One region of the Brevundimonas sp. FV1ps31S genome, then DNA from elsewhere that is predicted to be linked to it. Evidence: riboswitches for the same ligand, from Rfam matches in the RefSeq annotation. Region 1 holds a riboswitch; the other holds the start of a gene.
What was found. Region 1 has a riboswitch for glycine ahead of gcvT (glycine cleavage system aminomethyltransferase GcvT). Riboswitches for the same ligand answer to the same signal wherever they lie in the genome.
Positions count from the first base shown of each region.

Region 2: it holds a riboswitch for glycine, as region 1 does, so the genes downstream of both, ACVPT3_RS02025 (TonB-dependent receptor domain-containing protein) here and gcvT (glycine cleavage system aminomethyltransferase GcvT) in region 1, are expected to answer to the same signal.

Region 1 covers NZ_CM178735.1:2,343,945-2,348,353, reverse strand. The annotation lists gene gcvPA (aminomethyl-transferring glycine dehydrogenase subunit GcvPA) at 1-709, opposite strand, end outside; gene gcvH (glycine cleavage system protein GcvH) at 775-1,140, opposite strand; gene gcvT (glycine cleavage system aminomethyltransferase GcvT) at 1,151-2,281, opposite strand; glycine riboswitch at 2,337-2,422, opposite strand; glycine riboswitch at 2,427-2,522, opposite strand; gene ACVPT3_RS11110 (class 1 fructose-bisphosphatase) at 2,690-3,661, shown strand; gene pncA (bifunctional nicotinamidase/pyrazinamidase) at 3,661-4,293, shown strand.
Region 2 covers NZ_CM178735.1:424,427-428,835, reverse strand. The annotation lists gene ACVPT3_RS02040 (sensor histidine kinase) at 1-170, opposite strand, end outside; gene ACVPT3_RS02035 (response regulator transcription factor) at 167-829, opposite strand; gene ACVPT3_RS02030 (ABC transporter substrate-binding protein) at 885-1,976, shown strand; glycine riboswitch at 2,185-2,272, shown strand; gene ACVPT3_RS02025 (TonB-dependent receptor domain-containing protein) at 2,498-4,409, shown strand, end outside.

The sequences.
Region 1 (4,409 bases):
CCACGACGATCAGCAGGGCGCCGGCGGCGTGTGCGGCCTCGGCGATCTTGGTCACATCCGTCGCCGTGCCGAAGACGTTCGGGGTTTGAACCACGACGCAGGCGGTGTCGGGACCGATCTGGTCGATCACGGCGGCTTCGGCGTCCACGGCGGCGGCCAGGACCTGGGTTTCGACGCCGACGGCGTGGACCACGGTCTCGGTCGCCTTGACGTAGTGGGGGTGAACCCCGCCCGAGATCACCGCCTTGTTGCGACGGGTCACGCGGGTCGCCATCAGCACGCCCTCGGCCATGGCGGTCGAGCCGTCATAGAGCGAGGCGTTGGCCACCGGCATGCCGGTCAGGTTGGCGACCTGGGTCTGGAACTCGTACAGGTACTGCAACGTGCCCTGGGCGATTTCCGGCTGATAGGGGGTGTAGCTGGTCAGGAACTCGGACCGCTGGATCACGTGATCGACGGTCGCCGGGACGTGGTGCTTGTAGGCCCCTGCGCCGCAGAAGAAGGGCACGGCGCCGGCCGTGGCGTTCTTGGCCGCCATGGCGGACAGGGCGCGTTCGACCTCCATCTCGCCGGCCACGCGCGGCAGGTCCACCGGCCCGTCCAGCCGCGCCGCCTCGGGCACGTCCACGAACAGGTCGTCGATCGATTTCGCGCCGATGGCGACGAGCATCGCCGTGCGGTCGTCGGGCGTCAGGGGGAGATAACGCATGGTCTTGTCCTGGGCCGTGAAAGGCCGAAGACCCGCTGACTCTTAATCAGCGGGTCCGATGGGGCTTAGAGGGTGGCGAGGAAGCCGTCGTAGGCGGTCTGGTCCATCAGGGCGTCCAGTTCGGCAGCGTCCGACACCTTGATCTTGGCGAACCAGCCGTCGCCTTGCGGGGCGGCATTAACGGTTTCCGGGGCGGTCGACAGCGCGTCATTGGCCTCGACCACCTCGCCCGAGACGGGGGCGTAGACGTCCGAGGCGGCCTTGACGCTCTCGACCACGGCGAAGCTGGCGCCCTTGGCGACGGTCTTGCCGACTTCCGGGACTTCAACGAACACGACGTCGCCTAGGGCGTCGGCGGCGTGCTTCGAGATGCCCACGGTGGCGATGTCGCCGTCCAGGCTGACCCACTCGTGATCCTTGGTGAACTTCATGATCTGATCCTCAGACGGTCTTCGGTTTGCGGTAATAGCGTTGCGCCACGAAGGGCATGGCGACGACTTCGGCGGCGGCGGATTTGCCGCGCACGACGACCTTCAACTCCGTACCCAGCGCGGCATACGCCGGCGGCACGAAGCCCATGGCGATGTTCTTGCCCAGCGTAGGGGAGGGGCCGCCCGAGGTGACCTTGCCGATGACGTTCCCGTCAGCGTCGGCGATCTCGGCGCCTTCACGGGCCGGGGCGCCTTCCTTGACGATCAGGCCCACGCGGACACGCGACGGCCCCTCAGCCAGTTCTTTCAGGATCCGGTCGGCGCCGGAGAAATCGGCCCGTTCCTTGCGTGACTTGGACAGGGCGAAGGTCAGGGCGCCTTCGACCGGGCTGGTGCTCGGGTCGATGTCATGGCCGTGCAGCGGCAGGCCGGCTTCCAGGCGCAGGCTGTCGCGGGCGCCCAGGCCTATCGGCTTGACGCGGGCGTCCTCCAGTATGGTGTTCCAGACGCGCTCGGCCTGATCCGCCGGCACCGAAATCTCATAGCCGTCCTCGCCGGTATAGCCCGAGCGCGAGACATAGCAGTCGACGCCGAACAGCATCAGCCGGGCGCATTCCATGAAGCCCATCTCGGCCAGGAGCGGCTCGTACGCCGACATGACTTCGGCGGCTTCCGGTCCCTGGATGGCGATCAGGGCGCGGTCCAGCACCGTCAGCTTGGCGTCGCCTTCAAGGTTCGCCTCCCAGAAGGCGAAGTCCTCGTCCTTGTTGCCGGCGTTGACGACGACGAACAGGCCGTCGTGGTCGGGACGGCCGGCCATCAGGTCGTCGATGATGCCGCCGTCCTTGTTCAGCAGCAGCGAATATTTCTGTTTGCCGGCCTTCAGGATTTCATAGTCGCCGGGCACGAAACGCTCAAACTGGGCGGTGGCGTCGGCGCCGGTGATCTTGCACTGGCCCATGTGCGACACGTCGAACAGGCCGGCGTGTTCGCGAGTCCAGCGGTGCTCGGCCAGGACGCCCTCATACTGGACCGGCATGTCATAGCCGCCGAAGCCCACCATCCGGGCCCCTAGCGCGCGGTGCGCGGCGTTCAGGGGCGTCGTTTTAAGAAGGGGGGTCTTCAGGGCTTGATCGGTCATGGTTCAGGCTTTCACGGTCGCGTTTGGTGGCGGAGCTCCGCCGTCTTCGCGCCCCCGCTGTCCTGAAGCCTGAGAGATTCCGGCGACCAAATCATGTCGCCTTGCTCCGTCGGCGCGCCCGTGAAGAGCGACTTTCCAGCGTCCGTATGCTGTCGCGGTCCGTTTGCCTGAGCGTTTCCGGGGCGGTTGCGCCTTCGGCGTCGGCCCGCCGAGGCGCACCGAACTCTCCCGCGAGAGCACCCGACCTAAGCCACCGACTCCGGGTCCAAGTCAAGCGTCGGCGGCTTTCGGAGGCCGTAAGGCGGCGTCATTGTCGCCGTTCGCATCGCCTGTTGTTGCGTCGCCCTTGCCCTCGCGCCGTCGGCCCGCCAAGAACGGGAACCGCCTCAGCCGCACCGGACCGACTGCATGACCGCCGACCGCACCCGCCTCGACGCCCATATCGCCGCCCTGGACGCGCCCGAGGGTCTGAAGACGGTCCTGACCGTCGTCGCCGCCACCTGCGCCGACATCAGCAAGGTCGTGGCCGGCGGCGCCCTAGCCGGCGCCCTGGGCGCCTCGGGCCAGATCAATGTTCAGGACGAGGAGCAGAAGAAGCTCGACGTCATGACCAACGACATGCTGACCGACGCTCTTCTGGCCAGCCCCGCCGTCGCCGGCGTCGCCTCCGAGGAAATGGACGAGGTCCAGCCCGCGCCTCATTCGACTGGTGAATACCTTGCCCTGTTCGACCCGCTGGACGGCTCGTCCAACATCGACATCAACGCCATGGTCGGCACCATCATCTCGGTGCTGAAGTCCGCCACGCCTTCGCCGACAGAGGCCGACTTCATGCAGCCGGGCCGCAATCAGGTCGCCGCCCTCTATGCCCTCTACGGTCCCCAGACCATGCTGGTTCTGACCACCGGCACGGGCGTGAAGGGCTTCACCCTGTCGAACGACGGCGACTGGATCCTGACCCACGACGACATCGCCATCTCGCCGGACACCAAGGAGTTCGCCATCAACATGTCGAACCTGCGCCACTGGTCCCAGCCGGTGCAGACCTACATCGGCGACCTGCTGAAGGGCGACGAAGGCCCGCGCGGCAAGAATTTCAACATGCGCTGGGTCGCGGCCATGGTCGCCGACGTCCACCGCATCCTGATGCGCGGCGGCGTCTTCCTGTACCCGTGGGACAGCCGCGAGCCGACCAAGCCTGGCAAGCTGCGCCTGATGTACGAGGGCAATCCGATGGCCTTCCTGGTCGAACAGGCCGGGGGCAAGGCGACGACGGACGGGGTGCAGCCCATCCTGGACATCCAACCCGAGCATCTGCACCAGCGCATCCCGGTGGCCCTGGGCTCGGCCAACGAGATCGACGCCTACGCGGGCGTGTGATGCTTATCCGCCCTACCGACGCCCTCCTGGTCATCGACCCGCAGAACGACTTCTGCGAGGGCGGCCGTCTGGCGGTCGCAGGCGGGGCGGGGATCATGCCGCTGATCAACCGGCTGGCCGAGCGGTTCGCCCGGGTGGTCGTGACCCAGGACTGGCACACGCCGGACCAGATTTCGTTCGCCTCCAACCACCGCGGCGCGACCCCCTTCACCGAGATCGAGGTCGCCTACGGCCGCCAGATGCTGTGGCCGGACCACTGTATCCAGGGTTCGCCCGGCGCCGACTTCCATCCCGACGTCGCGCCCACGGTGAAAAAGGCCCTGGCCGTAATCCGCAAGGGCTACAATCCGGCGGTGGATTCCTATTCCGGCTTCTTCGAGAACGACCATCGCACCCCGACGGGCTTGGCCGGCCTGTTGCGCGACCTGGGCGTGACCCGCGTCTTCCTCGCGGGCCTGGCCTTCGACTACTGCGTCCGCTTCACCGCCGAGGACGCGGTGCGGCAAGGCTTCGAGGCCCTGGTCATCTCCGACGCCAGCCGCGCCATCGCGCCGCAGACCGAGGCGGCGGCGCGGGACAGTTTCCGGGCGCTGGGGGTCGCGGAGATCGGGGCGGCGAGCGTCCTTGTCTAAACCCCTCTTCGTCATCCTCCGGCGAGCGCAGCGAGACCGGGGGACCCAGCGGCGCGCGTGAGCGCGAACCTGTGGCGGACGAGGTGTTCAAACATCGAGCGGCGGAAGCATCGCCT
Region 2 (4,409 bases), 1.9 Mb from region 1:
GTCTGAAGTGCGCCCGCCAGAAGGCGGTCAGCATTGTTCGCCACCACCCGCTGGGCCGTCCAAGCGCCGACCGCCAGGACGACAATGGCCAAGATCGCCAGTGGAACCACCTGTGCGATCAACAGGCGTATGACCAGACTGTGGGAACGAGCAGGCGGCGCGCGGCTCATGGGTCGAGACGATATCCGCGGCCACGGATGTTGGTCACGGCGGGGCCGTCAGGCTGAAGCTTGCGCCGCAACCGGCCGACATGGATTTCCAGCGCATTCAGCGAGGGCGCCTCGTCCTGCGGAAAGACTTCGGCGGCCAGCAGGTCGCGGTCGACCACCTGTCCTGGCCGGGACGCCAGAACACGCAGCGCCGCCCATTCGCGGGGACGCAGGGCGAGGTCGCGATCGTTGACGTGGGCGCGGCCGGTGCGCCAGTCGCAGAAAAGGGTTCCGATCACAACGGCGCCGGCCGCCTGCCCCTGGCGTCGACGCACGATGGCGCGCAGACGGGCGACCAACTCCGACGGGGCGAACGGCTTGACCAGATAGTCGTCGGCCCCAAGGTCCAGGCCCGCAACCCGGTCGCCGAGGCCATCGCGCGCTGTCAGCATCAGCACCGGCGTCGACGATCCCCGAAGCCTCAGGGTCCTCAACACTTCGAAGCCGTCGATGTCGGGAAGGCCGATGTCCAGGATGGCGGCGTCGAAAACCTCAGCGCTCTCGAGCTGCAGGGCCTGTTCGCCGCTTTCGACGCACCTTGCGTCGAAACCCGCATCGTGAAGACTGGCTTCGAGCGAATGCCGCAACGCCTTGTCATCTTCGACGACGAGTATTCTCATGGCGACGAGAGGGGGCGACGGATCATGCGTGACACATAACCAGAAAGCCGGAGCGGTGAAAACGGATCGACGACATCTGCTTCTCGGCTTGGCCGGGTTAAGCGCCGCCGCCTGTTCGCCGGAACCGGAAGGCGCGGGGACGGCGCCGCGGGTGCGCTGGCTGGCGCGGCGAGAAGAGGCGCTGCACATCCTGACCAACACAAGCTTGATGGGCCCTGTGTTGGAGGCCTTTCGTCGTCGCTGGCCCGAGATCCGGGTGCGTCTTGAGGACATAAACTCCACTCGGATCGCCGAGGAGGTGCGGCGGCTTGCGGACAGCGGGTTGGATGGCCCGGATCTGGTCTGGAGCACGGCGATGGACGTGCAGGTCAAGCTGATCAACGACGGCTATGCCCAAGCCTATAGATCGCCGCACCGCGCGGCCATGCCCGACGGGTCGGTATGGCGTGATCAAGGCTATGGATTGACGGCGGAGCCGATCGTGTTCGCCTATAATCGAAACCGGCTCGCGCCCGATCTGGCGCCCCGCAGTCATGCGGATCTGCTCCGGCTGCTGAGAAGCCGGCCAGAGGTGTTTGACGGTCGTGTGACCCTCTATGACGCCGAACGGAGCGGCGTCGCTCTCATGCAGTTGTCGGCGGACGTGCAGATCTATCCTGACGCCTGGCCGTTGATGGAGGCGCTGGGCGCCCAACGTCCGCGGCTGGACACTTCGGGACAGAGAATGATGGGCCAGATCGCCGATGGGCGGATGGCGTTCGCCTATAATATGAACCAGTCCTACGGTGCGTCCTGGGCGGGGCGCGCGCCAGAGATCGGACTGATCACGCCGGACGATTATCACCTGTCGGTTTCGCGCGTGGCCTTCATCCCGCGCAACGCCGCCCATCCGAATGCGGCGAGGCTGTTTCTGGATTTCCTTCTGTCCAGAGAAGGGCAGCGGGTGATCGGCGCCCTGGGGGTTCGACCAGTCCGCGACGATGTGGATGCGCCCATGCGTCCCGCCGCGCCGGGTGTTCGACCTGTCCGGGTGGGGCCGGCCCTGCTGGCCAATCTGGATCAAGCGCGCCGCGCGACCTTGCTTACCCGATGGGGCGAAGCGATGCGGGACGGCGTCAGGGCGCCTTCAGATCCGGCCGCGCCGTGATCGTTCCTGTGGATAACTCCAAAAGATCCGAATCCCGACTTTCTGTCACGACGCCGTCATGGCGGCCGGCGCCGCGAAGCGGGCGGCGGATCTGGACGATGGGATCTACGCGCGCATAGCAACGATAGGCGAATATTGCGCCTATTTGGGCAATAAAATTGCAAAATCGGCGTATTTGACACGAGCGAGAGGGTCGATCTTACTCGGCTTCAGCAAGGCGGGAGAGATCGGCTCCAGCCGACGCCGAAGGCGCAACCGCCCCGGAAACGCTCAGGCAAACGGACCGTCTTGCTGAAGGAACGCTGGAGAGAAGGCCGGATCCGGGGGATGCGGCCTCGCCGAAGGAGAAAGGGTCGGCGACGGCCCGAAACTCTCAGGCCCAATGACAGCGGGGGCGAACGGACGCCGAAGAGCGTCAGTCGCATTGGGCATCCCTGGGGAGGGGCGTCGTCGCCATGAGGAATCTTGCTTTGTCTCGTCTTAACCGCCACTTGACCCATTATTGCAGCGCTATTGCGCTCTTGGCCTGCGCCACTTCGGTTCACGCTCAAGAGGCTGAAGGCTCTGCCGACGCCGCCTCTTCGGTCGATGAAATCGTCGTCACCGCCTCGCGGATCGACCGCGCCGGTTTCGAGGCGCCGACCCCGACCATCCATCTGTCCGCCGAAGACCTGTCGGTCGGCGCGCGCCCCAATATCGCGGCCGCGCTGAACGACATGCCGCAGTTCCGCGCCACCACCTCGGCCCAGACGACCGGCACCAACACCGGCGCCGGCAATGCGCCCGTGGATCTTCGGGGCCTGGGCATCAACCGAACCCTGGTCCTGATCGACGGACGTCGGGTGTCGAGCGAGAACGACCTCAACGCCGTGCCGTCGGTGCTGGTGAAGAGCGTCGACGTGGTCACCGGCGGCGCCTCCGCCGCCTGGGGATCGGGCGCCGTAGCCGGCGTCGTCAACATCGGCATCGACCGCTATTTCACCGGCGGCAAGCTGGGCGCCGAATACGGCATCTCGTCCTATGACGATGCCGAGCAGGAACGGTTTGAAGGCGCCTGGGGCACGGACTTCGCCGACGGCCGCGGTCACTTCGTTATCGGCGGCGAATATCTCGACAACGAAGGCGTCATTCCGAAGACCTCGCGCCCGAACATCGGCCGGTGGGCCACGGTCAACTACGCCCTGCAGCCGGACGTCGGCTTCGCAAACGCGGCCTATGGCGGCCTGATCCTGTCGGGCGTAAACGCCGGCAAGGTGTTCAACTCGGACGGCACGCTGCGCGCCTTCGACTACGGCACGGTCAGCGGCACGAATTCGATCGGCGGCGAAGGTCCGTCAAATGACGACCTGAGCCCCCTGGTCACGCCACAGAGGCGTTACACGGGTCTGGCCAGTGCGGTCTACGAGATCAACGACAGGCTGCGGGTCACGGCCGATGTCCGTCATTCGCGCATGTGGAACAACTATGTGTGGTTCGGCGACCATGATCGCGGCGACCTGACCATAGGCATTGACAACGCCTTCCTGTCTTCCACGATCAAGCAGCAGATGGCGGCCGCCGGCCAGACGTCTTTCACCTTCGGTCGTTTCAACTCCGATCTGTCGTATTCGACGATCGACTTCGAGCGGGTGACGACCCAGGCGACCCTGGCCGTGGACGGTGAGTTCGGCGAGAACTGGCGTTGGGGCGCCTATTACAGCCACGGCGAATTCGAGAACAATATCGACACGCCTGGCTTCCTGCTGAAGACCGAGTTCGCCAACGCCGTCGATTCCGTCATCGATCCATCGACCGGCCAGGCCGTCTGCCGCGTGACCCTGACCAACGCCAACTCCGGCTGCGTGCCTATTAACCTGTTCGGCCTCGGGGCGCCGTCGCAGGAGGCCATCGACTATGTGACCGGCACCCCGCAGCAGCGCACAACGACCAAGCTGGACGTGGCCGGGATCAGCCTGCGCGGCGAGCCCTTCAGCCTGCCGGCGGGCGACGTCTCGATCGCCGTCGGTCTTGAGGCCCGCAAGGAGCAGACCGACCAGCGCGTCGGCGAACTGGACGCGGCCAAGGCCTTCAAGACCTTCAGCTTCTCGGCCATGTCCGGTGAGTTCAGCGTCAAGGAGGCTTTCGGCGAGATCCTGGTTCCCATCGTCCGCGATCTGCCGGTTCTGAAAGATCTGCAGTTCAACGCCGCCGCGCGCATCTCCGACTACGACACCACCGGTTCGATCTGGTCGTGGAAGGTCGGTGCGACGAACGAGTTCTTCCCGGGCTTCCGGGGCCGGGTGACCCAGTCGCGCGACATCCGTTCGGCCAACCTGTCTGAACTGTTCACGACGACCACGACCGGATGGAACAACCTCAATGATCCGGCCAAGAACGGCGCCCTGGTCTATGTGCTGAACAACGGCGGGGGTAATCCCGATCTTCGTCCGGAGA